Regions from separate parts of the Bradyrhizobium genosp. P genome, predicted to be linked through region 3. Evidence: predicted binding sites of a transcription regulator. Region 3 holds the regulator's gene; each other region holds the start of a gene.
What was found. The regulator LexA, encoded in region 3, represses DNA repair genes until DNA is damaged. The targets are predictions, from matches to a motif close to TGTTCNNNNTGTGTTCNG.

Region 1 (4,210 bases), 4.1 Mb from region 3:
GCGAAAGGCCATGAATATGCCGCAGCACTGCGTGTGCCGGCTTGCCCCAGTCGATCCGCGCCTCGGTCTTCTCGATCTTGGCGGCGTAGGTGACGCCGTCCTCGCTTTGCTTCTGCAATTGCAACCCGCCACGCTGCAACGCGCCCATGGCGCGGACCATCAGATCGGCGCCGAGCGGCGCCAGCGCATCGTGCAGGTCGGATGCCGTCATGGTGTCCGATATCGCCAGCCGCTCGGCCATCGCGACATCGCCGGTGTCGAGGCCGACGTCCATCTTCATCACCATCACGCCGCTTTCGGCGTCACCGGCCATGATGGCGCGGTTGATCGGCGCGGCGCCGCGCCAGCGCGGCAACAGTGAGGCGTGCAGGTTGAAGCATCCGAGCTTCGGCGCATCGAGGATGGCCTGCGGCAGGATCATGCCATAGGCGACCACGACGGCGGCATCCGCATCGTGGGCGCGGAACTGCTCGAGCGCTTCCGGCGTCCGCAGCGTCTTTGGTGTCAACACGGGAATGCCGAGCCGCCGCGCCTCCTGCTCAACCGGCGTTGGCTGCAGCTGCAGGCCGCGGCGGCCGCCCGGCTTCGGCGCGCGGGTGTAGACGGCGACGACCTCATGGCCGTGCGCCACGAGCTCCAGCAGCGTCGGCACCGCGAAATCGGGCGTGCCCATGAAGATCAGGCGGAGAGGCATGATGCGAACTCGGTGTGTTCCCTCCCCCCTTGCGGGGGAGGGTTAGGGAGAGGGGTAAGCCCCACGATCGGTGCTCGTGGCTACCCCTCTCTCCAGCTCTCCCCCGCAAGGGGGGAGAGGGCCGATCGAGTATGAGGCAGCACTGACGAACGACTTCACTCCGCCGCGCGCTTGGCGGCTTTGGAAAATTTCTTCAGCACGCGGTCGCGCTTCAGCTTCGACAGATAGTCCACGAACAGCACGCCGTTGAGGTGGTCGATCTCGTGCTGGATGCAGGTGGCGTAAAGACCTTCCGCGTCTTCCTCGTGCAGCTTGCCGTCGAAATCGAGGTAGCGCACGCGCACCCGGGCCGGGCGCTCGACCTCCTCGTAATATTCGGGGATCGAAAGGCAGCCCTCTTCGTAGACCGCGAGCTCTTCCGAATGCGAGATGATCTCGGGATTGATGAACACCCGCGGCTGCGGCGTCGTTTCGCCGTTCTCGTCGCGCTTGGCGAGGTCCATGGTGATCAGCCGCAGCGGCTGCGCGACCTGGATCGCCGCGAGCCCAATGCCGGGCGCGTCGTACATGGTCTCGAACATGTCGTCGGCAAGCTTGCGGACCTCCGGCGTCACCTGCCCGACAGGCTTCGACACCAGCCGCAACTGCTTGTCCGGCAGGATGATGATTTCTCTGATGGCCATGCGGGCGATTTAAGCCGCTGATATGCGGGGGTCAATCCGAAGCAAGGCCTGTTAAGGCCGCCTTAACCACGTTTCTTCAGAGATCGCTAACTACGAAAATTAGGCCTGCATTAACCATAAATGTTCCCTTTTCGTTCGAGCCAGTCTGCGAATCGGCTACAACGGCGGCATGAACGAAATCCTTTTCATGATCGGCGAGCTGCCGGTTCGCACCTCTGACGCGCTGATCGCCTTTGGCGCCCTCGCTCTGGTCCTGCTGCTTGTGATCGCCATCGTGATCGCGCGATCGAGCCGCCGCGGTGCGGAACTGGCGATGGCCCAGACGATCCGCGCCGACGAACTGGAGGAGCGGCTTGCCGACGTGCTGCGCGCCCAGAGCGAGGCCTCCGGCCGCGCCGACGCCCAGGCTCAGGCACTGGCCGGCCGCCAGGCTGAGATGGCCCGGGCCGTCAACGAGCGGCTGGATTCGGTGACCCACCGGGTCGGCCAGTCGATGGAAACGTCGACGCGGAACACGATGGACAGCCTGCGCGTGCTGCACGAGCGGCTCGGCATCATCGATCATGCGCACAAGAACCTCAACGAGCTCACCACCCAGGTGACGACGCTGCGCGACGTGCTCGCCAACAAGCAGTCGCGCGGCGCGTTCGGCCAGGCGCGGATGGAGGCGATCGTCCAGGACGGCATGCCGAAGGGCTCCTACGAGTTCCAGCACACGCTCACCACCGGCAAGCGGCCGGACTGCGTAGTGTTCCTGCCCGACCAACGCCCGCTCTGCATCGACGCCAAATTCCCGCTGGAGGCGATGACCGCGCTGCATGACGCACGCAGCGACGAGGAGCGCAAATCGGCCTGCCAGCGGTTGCGCAGCGACGTGCTGAAACATGTCAGCGACATCGCGGAGAAGTATCTGATCCCCGGCGAGACCCAGGATACCGCGCTGATGTTCGTGCCGTCGGAATCGGTCTATGCCGAAATCCATGACGGCTTTGACGATGTGGTCCAGAAGGCCTATCGCGCTCGCGTCGTACTGGTGTCGCCGTCGCTGTTGATGCTCGCGATCCAGGTGATGCAGCAGATACTGAAGGACGCCCGCATCCGCGACGCCGCCGACCAGATCCGCAACGAGGTGATGCATCTCGGCGACGATCTCAGCCGCCTGCGCGACCGCGTGCTGAAGCTGCAGAATCACTTCGGCCAGGTGAACGAGGATGTCAGGCAGATCCTGATCTCCGCCGACAAGATCGAAAAGCGCGCCGGCCGCATCGAGGAGCTGGACTTTAGCAAGTCCGAGGTTCCGGTCGAAGTCCCCCGCTTCGTCAAGAGCGCGACGCCCGAACTGTTTCCCGCCCCGCGCAAGCTGCAGGCAGGGGAGTAGTGGACGCTGACCTCACCACATAATTGCTGTCATCGCCCGGCTTGACCGGGCGACCCAGTATCCCAGAGGCCACAGTTGGGAGCACGCAGCTACTACGTCTACATCCTCGCCAGCCGCATCGGCGGCACACTCTACATCGGCGTGACAAATGATCTCATCCGCCGCGTCGGAGAGCATAAGCTGAAGCTGGTCGAAGGCTTCACCAAGCAATACGACGTCGATCGACTGGTCTATTTCGAGGTCTTTGAAGACATCGAGCAGGCGATTCAGCGCGAAAAGCGGCTGAAGAAATGGCCGCGGGCATGGAAGATTTCCCTGATTGAGAAGGACAATCCGGATTGGGTCGATCTTTATCCGGAGATCGCCGGTGGTGGCGGATAGGTCTCTGGAATACTGGGTCGCCCGGTCCCAGTGCGCGATTGCGCACAAGGCCGGGCGATGACACCGTCTTTTTGACCCGAATCTGCTACCAACAGCCCCATGACCGCACCTGAAGCGACCTCAGAGGCGTCCGCCGAGCCAGTATCGGCACCGCCCCCCGCCTCCTGGCGCGACAGCTTCGCTGTATATCTGCAGCCGCGCGTTTTGATCGTCCTGCTGCTTGGCTTCTCGTCGGGCCTGCCGCTGGCGCTGTCGGGTTCGACGCTGCAGGTGTGGATGAAGGAGGCGGGTGTCGATCTCGGCACCATCGGACTGCTCGCGCTGATCGGTACGCCCTACACGCTGAAATTCCTGTGGGCGCCGCTGGTCGATGCCATGCATGTGCCGCTGTTTACGCAGCGGTTCGGACGCCGCCGCGGCTGGCTGGTTTTCTCGCAACTGCTGCTGATTGCAGCGATCCTCGTGCTTGCGATATCCGACCCCGCGCGATCACCATGGTACGCCGCCTTCGCCGCGCTGCTGGTTGCGACCGCCTCGTCGACGCAGGACATCGTGGTCGACGCCTTCCGCGTCGAGAGCCTGCCTGAAAGCGAGCAGGCCGCAGGCATGGCGTCCTACGTCGCGGCCTACCGCGTCGGGATGCTGGTCTCGACCGCAGGCACGCTGTTCATCGTCAGCGGCTTCGAGCAGACAGGCCTCGCGCGTCCGTCAGCTTGGATGTGGGGCTATGTGGTGATGGCTGCACTGATCCTGATCGGCACGATCACCGCGCTGGCCGCCACCGAGCCCGCGCAATCGAGGGACGCCGAGGTCGCTACCCATGCGCAGACCGCGGCCGAGCGCGTGCTGCTGGCGGCGGCCGGCGCCTTCTCGGAATTCCTGAGCCGCAAGAACGCAATCGCAGCGCTGGCCTTCGTGGTGCTGTTCAAGTTCACCGACGCATTTTCCGGCACCATGACCGCGCCGTTCGTGATCGACATCGGCTTTTCCAAGGTCGACTACGCTGCGATCGTGAAGGGCGTCGGTCTTGCCGCGACCCTGATCGGCGGATTTGCCGGTGGCTTCGTCGCGCGG
Region 2 (4,210 bases), 110 kb from region 3:
TGCCTTGTTCACCTGATAGGGAATTTCGGTGATGATGATCGCTTCGCGGTCCTTGCGGATGGTGTCGATCGAGACCTTGCCGCGCATCACGATCGAGCCGCGGCCGAGGTGATAGGCGGAGCGGATGCCCTGGCGTCCCAGAATGATGCCGCCGGTCGGGAAATCCGGACCCGGAATGATGTTGATGAGATCGTCGATCGAAAGCGCCGGGTTGTCGATCAGCGCCACGCAGGCGTCGACGACCTCGCCGAGATTGTGCGGCGGGATGTTGGTCGCCATGCCCACGGCAATGCCGCCGGCGCCATTGACCAGGAGGTTCGGGAACCTGGCCGGCAGAACCGTCGGTTCTGTCTCGGAGTTGTCGTAGTTGGCCTGGAAATCGACGGTCTCCATGTCGATGTCGGCGAGCACGGCAAGTGCCGCCTTCGTCAGCCGCGCTTCGGTATATCGGTAGGCCGCCGGCGGATCGCCGTCGACCGAGCCGAAATTGCCCTGGCCGTCGATCAGCGGCACACGCAGGGAGAAGTCCTGCGCCATTCGGACCATCGCGTCGTAGATCGACTGGTCGCCGTGCGGATGATACTTGCCGATCACGTCGCCGACCACGCGGGCGGATTTGACGTATTTCTTGTCCGGCGTGTGTCCCTGCTCGTGCATGGAGTAGAGAATGCGCCGGTGCACCGGCTTCAGGCCGTCGCGCGCATCCGGCAGCGCACGCGCCACGATCACGCTCATGGCGTAATCGAGGTAGGACTTCTTCATCTCGTCGAGAATGGAAACGGGACGAATATCTGAAGGCACCGGCGGCTCGCCGGGCTTGTCATCTTCGGGTTCGGACAAAGGGGAAATCCGGTCAGTTCTGCTGGGGAATCATATAGCCCATCGAAGGCCTGATAACCACCCTTCGGCGGCCTCGGCAAGCCGTTTTTCCCTTCGTTTTTTCATGCACTTACCGGCTGGTTACAGCATTCGCCGGCGGCTTGACTTGAGAGCCGGAATGGCCGGTGGAGAATGGCGAACGGAACCCCTCTCCGCTCACTGTCCAAACACCACCGTGTGCATGATCCGCCCGGGCACGAAGGTGAACAGCCCGGCAATGACCAGCGCACCGAAGAATATGCCAATCATCGTGAACTTGTGGGTGCGGACATCGTGTCGCCGCGCAGCCGTTATGCCCAGCACCAGCATCACCAGCGTGAAGATCGATAGCAGGTGGATCGGGCTCCACGGGCCCAACAAGCGGATCTGGTGGATCCAGAACGAGCTCAGCGCCACGAACAGCATGAGGATCACCCAGATCCAGCCCAGCGTCCGGTGCGGCAGCGTGCCCTTGGGGGCGGCGAGCTGAACGGTGCCGAGCACGAAGGCGGCCATCGCCGCAAACGCATGGAGCGGGATCGCAGGAGCGGCGTCGAGCAATGGCGCGAGGCTCATGATGGCAACCCTGAGTTTCGATCGCGGCAAGGCAATTCAACGCCGCAATGAGGATGTAAATACCATTAACATTACCCCTTGTCAAAGGTAGGGGAAACTCCCTGGAGGTAGAGCCATATAGGCGCACTATTTCAGTTCATTAGGAGACAATATTACTCATTTACATTAAGCTGGATCGATGACACAGCAAGGCGTGGTTCCGGAAAGCAACCTTCACGGAACGACGCCTGCTGATGTTGTCGGGAAACGCGATCCCGTCAGAACGGGATGTCGTCGTCCATGTCGCTGTTGCGGGCGCCTGCCCCGCCCGCCGCCACAGGGCGCCGCGGCGCCGAGCTCACTGGACCGGCCGATCCGAAATCGCTGCCGCCATCATCGGAGAAGCTGCCGCCACCACCGCTGCGCCCGTCGAGCATGGTGAGGTTGGAATTGAAGCCCTGCAGCACGACCTCGGTCGAGTATTTCTCGACGCCGCTCTGGTCGGTCCATTTGCGGGTCTGCAACTGGCCCTCGATGTACACCTTGGCGCCCTTCTTCAGGTACTGCTCGGCGACCTTGCAGAGACCCTCATTGAAGATCACCACGCGGTGCCACTCGGTCTTTTCCTTGCGCTCGCCGGTGCCCTTGTCGCGCCAGGTCTCCGAGGTCGCGATGGAAAGGTTCGCGATCGGACGACCGTCCTGCGTCCGCCGGATTTCCGGATCCTTGCCGAGGTTTCCGACCAGGATCACCTTGTTCACACTTCCCGCCATCGCTTCATTCTCCACCAAAACCGGGCCAGCCGGACATCGGCCGCCACGTTCAACCTTCGCCACTTACTGCAGGCGTCGCGAACCTATACGCCGACGCCATCCCGCCGCCTCCGCGATCGCGCGGGCATACAGCGGTTATCCACATATAGCATCGCGGGCGCCAATGTTCCAGATTTGTTCTCCATAACCGGCCGTCCCGGAGGAGCGGCGATGGTGAGAGGGTGTAGCATTTGGGAGACGGTCTTTGCGGTTGAATCGGAGTAAAGTCCAAAGTTACGGACGCGGCGCTCGCGTCGATCTTCTAGATTTCAGCGCTTCGGGACCAACGAGAAGCGGACAAGTACTGACCACCCGAACGAAAGGCCGGCCTCGTGCCGGCCTTTTCCTTTGTGGCCGGCTGTTCTGCCCCGCCGGCCCACGGCACCATCGATCGTCGGCGAATCGGACATGGTTAAATCCTAATAAATCGTAAAATATTCAATGGAATCAAATTGATATCATATGTGTCGCGGGAGCCACGGTGATCTTCAACCCCTGATGGTAGGCTGCATTGCAGATTCGAAGCGGGATGGATCCCATGAAAAAGCTTCTTGTTGCAGCAGCAGCCCTCGCCGTTCTCAGTGTCCCTTCAGCATCCGCGGCTGACCTTGCCCCAGCACCGGTGGCCAAGGCTCCGACGCCGGCAGTTGTCGCTCCCGCGACAGACTGGAACGGATTCTACGTCGGTGTTCAGGGCGGCGGCGGATGGGGCACCAACAAGGAAAGGTTCCTTGGCGCGCCGAACGATCCGACCTTTGTCGGTACTCAGAATTACGACACCAGCGGCGGCTTCGTCGGCGGTGTGATCGGCTACAACTGGCAGGCTGGCCCCGCCCTGTTCGGCCTCGAGGGCGACTATCACTGGTCCGGAATCAATGGCCGCTCTGCTGTCATCAATATCGGACCACCCGATCTGCTCGACACCTACTACACCGCCTTGCGCAGCTTCGGCGATATCAAGGGCCGTCTCGGCTACGCCGACGGTCTCGCGCTGTGGTTCGTGAGCGGCGGTGCCGCGGTCGGCGACATCCAGCACCGTTACAGTGCCGGCCTCGCGCCTCCCTCGATCGCCGCGAGCGACACGCGCTGGGGTTGGACTGCCGGCGCGGGCGTCGAATACATGTTCGCGCCGAACTGGTCGGCCAAGCTCGAATACAGCTACCTCGATCTCGGTAAGGGCTCGATCCAGTACACGCCGGCGCCCGCCGACCGCTCGGACTGGAGCGACACCTTCCACACCGTGAAGGCGGGCCTCAACCACCACTTCAACTGGGGCGGCCCGGTGGTCGCGAAATACTGATACGCGCGACCCGATCGCGACGAAAAGGCCGGCCTTGCGCCGGCCTTTTTGCGTTGCTGGAACCCGTGCTGCTGACGGCTGCTGCCATCCGGCAAACTATCCGTTGATGGAATCAACACGGCACTGGAAATCCTTGGCCGTTCTTCCTACGTTCCAGTCTTCACCACCCATCGGCGCAAGGTCCCGGCATCACCGGCGATGCGCGCCCAAAAGGCGCACGCGTCACGCGCCCGGAAATTGCCGCTATGGACGAAGTGCTCAAGTCGAAGCGCCAACAGAACGGCTCCTCATCGCGCGCCATCACGATTCGCGGCGCGCGCGAGCACAATCTGAAGAACATCGACGTCGAGATTCCGCGCGACAAGCTCGTGGTGTTCACCGGCCTGTCCGGCTCGGGCAAATCCTCGCTCGCCTTCGACACCATCTATGCCGAGGGCCAGCGCCGCTACGTCGAGTCGCTGTCGGCCTATGCGCGCCAATTCCTGGAGATGATGCAGAAGCCCGACGTCGACCAAATCGACGGCCTGTCGCCGGCGATCTCGATCGAGCAGAAGACGACGTCGAAGAACCCGCGCTCCACGGTCGGCACCGTCACCGAGATCTACGACTACATGCGCCTGTTGTGGGCGCGCGTCGGCGTGCCCTATTCGCCGGTCACCGGCCTGCCGATCGAAAGCCAGATCGT
Region 3 (4,210 bases):
TCTGGGCGGTAAGGGTGCCGCAGCCAGATGTCCTCATCTCCGCTGACGGCCGCAACGTCGCGGTGCGAGGCGGCGACGGGCGGCTGCATCTGATGCGGAGCGCCAAGGACGCCTTCCTCGTCAAGGAATGGCTCGCTGCGGATGCCGATGCGCGCACCGCCGCCGATCTCTCGCTGGCAGACGGCGTCTCCTGCGACGACAGCGGCTGTGTGACCGCGACGGGCGCCGGTGGCGGCTTCGTCGCGCTGGCGACGCGGCCCGAGGCGCTGGTGGATGATTGCGAGCGCGCCATGCTGATCGTGACCGCTCGGTCGACGCCACAGGACTGCGCGGCGTCCGTGATCGATTCCGAGCGGCTGCGGCGCCACGGTGCGCTGATGCTGCGCCGTGTCAGTGACGGCTTTGCCATCGACGCGGTCAAGCCTGGTGGCATCGACCGGCCGTGGTCGCCGGCGGTTTCCGGCGATACCGAGAGCGAAACGATGTTGCGGCTGCCCGGCGCGACGCGGCCTGCGGTCGATGCGACCCCGGCGGAGGCGGATGTTCAGGGCGACGATTAGGGGTGGTCGGGCGAGGGCGTCGCCGGAATTTCGAAGGCGCCGAGATGGTACTCGTCGGAGTCGGGGCCGGCGTCGGGCAACTTGACCAGGGTGAAGGCGGCTTCGGGAAATTGCTGCCAGACCTTGAGGTCGTCGGCGGTGACCGTGAGCCAGCCGAACCGGAACATGTACCGGCCCGGCTCCGTGACGCGTCCAGCCTTTTGCCAAGTGACCTTGTCGACCACCGCGCGTGTCCTTCTCAGCGCGAGATGATGCGCCAAGGCGCTGTTGGACGCAAATCCCCAATTGCGCCCCGGAACCCTAAGTCCGGGGTCGCTCGAAATTGCTTTGGTCACCCGCCGCGAGGCGGTTCATCCTGCGGCGCTGATGGTCTCAACCCAAAAATAGCGACGCAAATGCAGAGGGCCGCCGCTCCAAGACCTTGGGCTTCTGTTCGACGGTCGGCTGAACCGCCGGCAGCTGCAGCACGGTCACGCGCTGCCCTTCGCAGAGCTGCGTCACCAATATGCGATTGCCGTCGGGGAATTCGACCGCGTCATGATGGCGATCGGGAACGTCGGGCTCGACCTCGTTGAACACGCCGACGCGGTAGCCGATCGTCTTGGTCCAGATCCAGCGGCTATCGTAGCGGACGTTTTCAGCGAAGGCGAGCTCGGTGCCCGGACGCATGCAGACCGCGACGGCCGGATCATGCTCCGAGGCAAAGCCGCGGGTCGACGTGCCGCGGAAGGTCGTGGTGATCAGCGTCTCTCCGACAACGGCGGGACGCGATGCCACAGCGTGCAGACTATAGTCACACATCGGATGGCTCCTCATTTCGAGATAGCGACCCGTGCCTCCCCTTGAGGCGCAGGCCTCTACCAGAGTGGACGATAGCGAAACAGTCTTTTCCCGTTTCTGGGCGATTGTACGACTGGCCGCCCAGGAGCTCCGATCACAAACGCGCTACAGCGCGCGGGAGGTATCGGAGCGCGTCCAGAGAAGCAACGCGCTGCGCTATCCGCCAAGCAACTTGCCGATGTGTCGCTCGTTCCTCGACGCCGTCAGTATTTGCGATAGAGCCCGATCAGCTTGCCCTGGATCCGCACCCGGTTCGGCGGCAGGATGCGCACTTCATAGGCAGTGTTGGCCGGCTCGAGCGCGATCGAGGCGCCACGCCGGCGGAAGCGCTTGAGGGTGGCTTCCTCTTCGTCGATCAGCGCCACCACGATGTCGCCGGTGTCGGCGGTGTCGTTGCGCTGGATCAGCGCCATGTCGCCGTCGAGGATGCCGGCATCGACCATGGAGTCGCCGCGCACTTCCAGCGCGTAGTGTTCCCCGGAGCCGAGCATGTCGGGCGGCACACTGATGGTGTGGCTGCGGGTTTGCAGCGCCTCGATCGGCGTACCGGCCGCAATCCGGCCCATCACGGGGACGGCGACCGGGCGGTTGCCGTCATCCTCGGCGCCAATCGGTGCGCTCGAGCGCTTGCCGAGCGTGCCTTCGATGACGCTGGGCGTGAAGCCGCGCCGGCCATTGCCGCCGCCGGAGAGCTCGGGAAGCTTGATCACCTCGATGGCGCGGGCGCGGTTGGGCAGGCGGCGGATGAAGCCGCGCTCCTCGAGGGCGGTGATGAGGCGATGGATACCGGATTTCGAGCGCAGATCGAGCGCGTCCTTCATCTCGTCAAACGAGGGCGGCACGCCGGCCTCTTTCAGACGTTCGTTGATGAAACGCAGAAGTTCGTACTGTTTGCGCGTGAGCATCTCGAGCATTCCCCCGGTTGATAGCGTCGTTCGATTCCGAGACATCAGAAGAAAGCCAGGTCTCGGAAGCGCTAAACTCCGAGATGGACTCCCATTCATAGACACCAGTACTCGAAACAAATCATGAACGGACACTATATGTTCGATATGTGTTCCGCAACCACTTAATTTCAGGTGAACGTAGAGCTGAGCGTGGAGCTGAACGTAACAGCCGTTCCCGATGCGCGGTTCGCGCGCAGCGTCACTCCGGCATCGTCAGGATCTCGCACGGCGCGCCTGTAACGGCGGCCGGCGCGAACGGCGGACGGATCAGAAGTGCCCGTGCCGCAGCGAGATTTCCCAACAGCGAACTGTCCTGCTGCAGGACCGGCGTCGCGATCAGCGTGCCGTCGTCGCGCTCCTCGAGCCGCGCGCGCAGATAGTCCTCGCGCTGGTCGTTGGCGGCAAGATCGCGGCCGAGCACGGCGCTCTCGCGGACATGATGAATCACCTTGCGTCCGTTCAAAGCCCGAATCAGCGGCACCAGAAACAGGAAGGCGCAGACATAAGACGACACCGGATTGCCGGGCAGGCCCATCACCCGCATCGAACCCAACCGCCCGTGCATCATCGGCTTGCCGGGCCGCATCGCGATCCGCCAGAACGCCATGTCGACGCCCTCGGCCTCCAGCGACTGCTTGACGAGATCGTGGTCGCCGACCGAGGCGCCGCCGGTGGTGATGAGTATGTCGGCGTCCGCCTCGCGCGCCCGGCGGATTCCTGAGGTGGTCGACGCCACGGTGTCGGCGGCGATGCCGAGATCGACGGTCTCGGCGCCTTCGGCGCGCGCCAGCGCCCGCAGCGCATAACCGTTGGAATAGACGATCTGACCCGGGCCGGGGCGGGAACCCGGCATGACAAGCTCATCGCCGGTCGCCAGCACCGCGACCTTCGGACGGCGGCGGACGGCCAGTTCCGGATAGTTCATCGCGGCGGCGAGCGACAGCGCGCGGTCGGACAGAACGCTGCCGCCTGCCAGCATTACGTCGCCTTCGTGGAAATCCACCCCGGCGACGCGGATATGCCGACCTTTGGCGGCGGCCTCCGTCAGGGTGATGTGGTCGCCGTCAGCCTTGGTATCCTCCTGGATGATGATCGCGTCAGCGCCATCGGGGATCACGCCGCCGGTAAAAATCCGCACCGCTTCGCCGGCGCCGACTGTTCGCTCGAACGGCCGGCCGGCCGCGACCTCGCCGATCACCTTCAGCCGGGCCGAGAGATCAGCTGCGTCGGCTGCGCGCACCGCGTAACCGTCCATCGCCGACATCGGCTGCGGCGGCTGGGTGCGCCGCGCCGCGACGTCGCGTGCCAGCGTGCGGTGATAGGCGGTATCGAGCGCCACCATCTCCTCGGGCAGCGGCTCTGCGCTGGCGAGAATGGCGGAGAGGGCATCGGCAACCGGCATCAGTGCCACGGGCAGGACCTCCTAAATCCAAAGTGCCTAAATCCCAAATGCCTAAATCCCAAGTGCGGCGAGCGCCCTTGCCACGTCATCCGTCGATGTCACGTGGACGGCGTGAAGGCCGCGCGCCCGCGCACCTTCGATATTGGCGGCGGAGTCGTCGAAGAAAAGGATCCGCGACGCCGGCACGCCGATCGCTTTTACCACATGATCATAGGCTTCCGCGTCGGGTTTTCTGAAGCCGATGGTCGAGGACAGGAACACGGCGCGGAAATGGCCGAGCAGGTCGGCGTAAGCGACCGAGAAATGCGCGACATGGGCCGGGTTGGTATTAGAGAAAGCATAAAGCGGCATCCGCAGCGCCGCGCGCGCCAGCAGCGGCGCGATGCCCGGCATCTCGCCGGTGAAGATTGCGTTCCAGCCGTCGAGGAACTGCGCGTCGGTAAGGCTGATGCCGAGCGATT
Region 4 (4,210 bases), 4.0 Mb from region 3:
ATGCCAATCTCGCGGTCGCACTGCGCAATGCCGGCGAGATCGATGAAGCGCTCGAGGTCTCGCACCGCGCCATCGTGCTCGATCCGGATATTCCCCTGGCGCATTACAATCACGCGCACTTCCTGCTGATGAACGGCGAGTTCGAGAAGGGGTTTGAGGAATATCAATGGCGCCGCAAGTGCAAGACGCTGAGTGATGGCGATCCCGTCTTCAGCGAGCCGGAATGGCAGGGCGAGCCGCTCGCAGGCCGCACGCTGCTGCTGTTTGCCGAATACGGACTCGGTGATGCCCTGAATTTCGTCCGCTATGTGCCGTTGGTCGCGGCAAGGGGCGGTGGTCGTATCATCGTCCAGGTGCAGCCGGCGATCGCGTCGCTGTTGCGGACCATGATGCCTGGGGTCGCGGTGGTCGCCCGCGGCGAGCCGCTGCCGCGGTTCGAGCTGCAACTGCCGCTGATGAGCCTGCCGCGGATTTTCCGCACCACCGTCGACACCATCCCTGCCGCGATTTCTTACCTGCATGCCGATCCGGTCAAGCTTGCGAGCTGGCGCGAGGCGCTGGCCCGCGAGACGGCGGCGTTGAAGGTCGGCGTGGTTTGGGCCGGCAATATCAGGCACAAGGGCGACCGTCAGCGCTCGCTGGCGGCGGAGGCGATACTGCCGCGGCTGATCGTGCCGGGCGCGCAACTTTTCAGCCTGCAGAAAGAGCCTCGGCCGGAGGATGGTCCGGTGCTGACGGGCCTCGGCAGCGACGTCGTCGATCTGGCGCCGACGCTCGGCGATTTCGCCGATACGGCCGCCGCCGTCTGCGCGCTCGATCTCGTCATCGCCGTCGATACGTCGGTGGCGCATCTGGCCGGGGCGCTCGGCCGTCCGGTCTGGCTATTGTGCCCCTACGCGCTCGACTGGCGCTGGCTGCGCGACCGCGAGGACACGCCCTGGTATCCGACCATGCGGCTGTTCCGCCAGGATAAACCACAGGCCTGGGAACGTGTGCTGGCGCGAGCCTCCGCCGATCTCGTGCGCGTCGCGGCCGGCGAGCGGGATCTGCTGTTGCCGCCGCGCGTGCGGCCGCGATAGTCGGCGCCACCATCGAGCGAGAGGATCTTGCCGCGATAGGACCGTGCCGTGTCCACGGTGGATTCCAATTCGGCAAAGATACGCTGCACGAAGGCGTTGCCGGCAGCGCCGGCAGGCACCGCGAGCTCGATCCGCAACGACGGCTCGCGGCCATAGTCGCGATGGAAGGCGAGCAGCACGGCGTAGCGCAGTTCGCCGCTGCGGCACAGCCATAGTCCGTTGACGAGGCATTTCACCGGCTCGGCCTCGCCGATATCGACATCCTGGTACTGCGGCGGCGCGATCGCCGGCGCGCTGCGGCCGAATTTCATCAGCGCCGCGATATCGAGCGTCTCGTAGCGATGTTCTTCATGGATGCCGAAGAAATGGATCGGGTCGGCGAGCAGCTTGTCGATCGCGATCTGGACGTCGGCGCGCATGTGGCCGGGAAACTGCCGCGACCGCGTCACGATCTGGTTGCGTGGCAGTCCGGCAAAATGCCAATCGAGCGCGGTGACGGCAAATTTTAATTCGTCGCCCGGCAGCTCTTCCGAACTCCTCCTGACGGCAAGCAAGCAGTCTGTGCACAGGCACCCGCCCGTCGTTGAGAAAGATATTGATTACCGATCGTTGCGTTTCACAGAGATCGCATAGGCGCACGGCATCGGCGGCCTCAGTCGTTATCCGCAGCGGCTGCTCGTCGTCGCGGATCAATTGCTCCGCGGCCTCCAGCAGCGCCTTGGCCACTTGAACGGGAAATGGGCCGCAAACGATTCCGTACTTGTCCTCGATTTGCGCAGCGATCGTGACCGCTTCCCGCTCGGACTTGCCGAACACCACGCGCAGCAGGTGCCGCACGAAGTCCAATGGCGTATCGCCGTCATCATGGATCAAGAGCTTGAGCGGGCCGTTCTCGGCGAACGCGTCGTGCATGAAAACCTCGATACGCATCTGGAAACAAAAAGAACAAAAAGAGAGCGTCACATGGATCGAGGGCCGTCAAGCGAAAGCTTTTCGGCCGCATCCTGCACGTGTGGCGCTGTCGGTGAGAGCCGACCGATCGGTACGTTCCTCCGTCTCTGCATCCGTAAACGCCGCGCAACACCTGTGACGATTTTGTGCCGCGGCAAATGCCAAAAGATCGCCGCCGCACCAGCAAACTTCCGACACATCGTGAAGGCGAAAAGGGGTGATCCGACATGACGCGTGCGCGATGGTAGATTCCGGTTGAAGGATTTGCCGTCGCGCAATTGTTTTAAGAAGAGGCCCTCGTGTCGCACAAACTTCGTCTCGCGATTCTTTTCGCTCTCGCGCTGCTCGTCTCTCCCGCCACGGCCCAGGTCGTTGCCCCGGCGGCGGCGCCAGCCAAGACCGCCGATGTGCTGACGCCGGACCAGGCCAAGCGCGCGCTCGAGACGCTGCAGGACGACAACAAGCGCAACGAGATGATCAACACGCTGCGCGCGATCGCCACGGCCTCGCCGCAGGCCGCGCAGCCCGCGCCGGAGCACTCTCCGATTCCGCTCACCGCCGACAGCCTCGGCGCGCAGCTCCTGCTGATGGTATCGGAACAGGTCGGCGAGACGTCGCGCGACATCACCGACATGGCGCGCACGTTGACGCATTTCCCGGCGTTCTATTACTGGATCGTGCGCACCGCCAACGATCCCGACGCCACTGGCCTGTTGATCGACATCGCCTGGAAGCTCGCGCTGGTATTCGGCTGCGCGCTGGCCACCGAATGGGTGGTGTTCCGCCTGATCAAGCGGCCGGTGGCGTTCCTGGAAACGCGGCTGCCGCAGACCGCGCGCATGCCGGTGCAGGCGCTCGCGGTCGCCGATCCGCCGTCGTCGGTCGCCGACGTCACGCCGGAGCCCGAGCTGCATCGCCGCCGGCTTAGCCTGGCGCGGGTCTGGCAGTCGCTGATCCGGCTGCCTTTCGTGCTTGGCCGCCTCGTGCTCGAACTGCTGCCGGTGGTGGTCTTTGTCGGCGTCGCGACGGCGCTGCTTGGCACCCAGATCGGCGACCAGTCGACCACGCGGCTCGTGATCCTCGCAGTCGTCAACGCCTATGCGTTCTCGCGCGCGCTGATCTGCGTGGTGCGGGGGCTCGCAGGACCATTCGGCCTGATCCGGGTCCGCGCCGAGACCGCCGCCTATATCGAGATCTGGGCGCGGCGCATCGTCGCGGTCGGCGTGTCCGGTGTCTGCTTTGCCAATGTCGCGCTGCTGCTCGGGCTGCATCGCGCCGGCTATGCCGCGGTGCTGCGGCTGGTGATGCTGGTCGTGCATCTCTTCATCGTCGTCATCATCCTGCAATGCCGGCGGCAGGTGGCCGCCGTGATCCGCGCGCCGGCCGATCGGGTCGGCCTCGCGGCACGGATCCGCAGCCGCGTCGCCGCGCTCTGGCACGTGCTGGCGATCGCGCTCGACCTTGCGCTATGGGCGGTGTGGGCGCTCAACATCCGCAACGGCTATTCGCTGCTGCTGCAATATTTCGTCGGCACCATCGCGGTGCTGCTGGTCACGCGCCTCGTCACCATGGTGGTGCTGAGCCTGATCGATCGCGGCTTCCGCATCAGCCCTGACATTCTGCAACGCTTCCCCGGGCTGGAGGCCCGCGCCAACCGCTACCTGCCGCTGTTGCGCAAGATCGTCGCAGGCGTGATCGCCGTGATCGGCTTCGTTGCGCTGCTGGAGGTCTGGGGCGTCGACGCCATCGTCTGGTTCTATGGCGGTCAGATCGGCAGCCGGCTGATCTCGGCGGTGGTGACGATCGGCATCGCCGCGCTCGCCGCCGCTGCCATCTGGGAGATCGCCAACGCGCTGATGGACCGCCAGATCAACGCGCTGTCGCACGACGGGCACTTCGCCCGCGCCGCGCGGTTGCGCACCTTCCAGCCGATGCTGCGGACCGCGCTGCTGTGCCTGATCGTCGCGGTGGTCGGCCTCACCGCGCTGAGCGAGATCGGCGTCAATGTCGCGCCACTGCTCGCCGGTGCCGGCATCGTCGGCATCGCGATCGGCTTCGGCTCGCAGAAGCTGGTGCAGGACCTCATCACCGGACTGTTCCTGCTGCTTGAAAACACCGTGCAGGTCGGCGACTTCGTCACGGTGTCCGGCCTCTCGGGAACGGTCGAGAACGTCTCGATC

Region 1: the regulator LexA is predicted to act here: its motif matches at 1,499-1,516, upstream of ACP2YO_RS03545 (DNA recombination protein RmuC).
Region 2: the regulator LexA is predicted to act here: its motif matches at 2,351-2,368, upstream of ACP2YO_RS23865 (single-stranded DNA-binding protein).
Region 4: the regulator LexA is predicted to act here: its motif matches at 2,021-2,038, upstream of ACP2YO_RS04210 (ATP-dependent Clp protease adaptor ClpS).

The regions. Positions count from the first base shown of each region.
Region 1 is NZ_CP188195.1:727,856-732,065, reverse strand. Features, by position in the region: gene fmt (methionyl-tRNA formyltransferase) at 1-694, opposite strand, end outside; gene def (peptide deformylase) at 850-1,377, opposite strand; gene ACP2YO_RS03545 (DNA recombination protein RmuC) at 1,547-2,755, shown strand; gene ACP2YO_RS03540 (GIY-YIG nuclease family protein) at 2,831-3,136, shown strand; gene ACP2YO_RS03535 (AmpG family muropeptide MFS transporter) at 3,236-4,210, shown strand, end outside.
Region 2 is NZ_CP188195.1:4,926,914-4,931,123, reverse strand. Features, by position in the region: gene gyrA (DNA gyrase subunit A) at 1-840, opposite strand, end outside; gene ACP2YO_RS23870 (DUF2306 domain-containing protein) at 1,036-1,434, opposite strand; gene ACP2YO_RS23865 (single-stranded DNA-binding protein) at 1,692-2,186, opposite strand; gene ACP2YO_RS23860 (outer membrane protein) at 2,764-3,525, shown strand; gene uvrA (excinuclease ABC subunit UvrA) at 3,771-4,210, shown strand, end outside.
Region 3 is NZ_CP188195.1:4,812,984-4,817,193, forward strand. Features, by position in the region: partial or broken gene ACP2YO_RS23285 (ComEC/Rec2 family competence protein) at 1-560, shown strand, start outside; gene ACP2YO_RS23290 (hypothetical protein) at 557-784, opposite strand; gene ACP2YO_RS23295 (hypothetical protein) at 933-1,361, opposite strand; gene lexA (transcriptional repressor LexA) at 1,604-2,305, opposite strand; gene glp (gephyrin-like molybdotransferase Glp) at 2,547-3,758, opposite strand; gene ACP2YO_RS23310 (HAD family hydrolase) at 3,801-4,210, opposite strand, start outside.
Region 4 is NZ_CP188195.1:848,118-852,327, forward strand. Features, by position in the region: gene ACP2YO_RS04205 (tetratricopeptide repeat protein) at 1-1,079, shown strand, start outside; gene ACP2YO_RS04210 (ATP-dependent Clp protease adaptor ClpS) at 1,428-2,009, opposite strand; gene ACP2YO_RS04215 (mechanosensitive ion channel family protein) at 2,330-4,210, shown strand, end outside.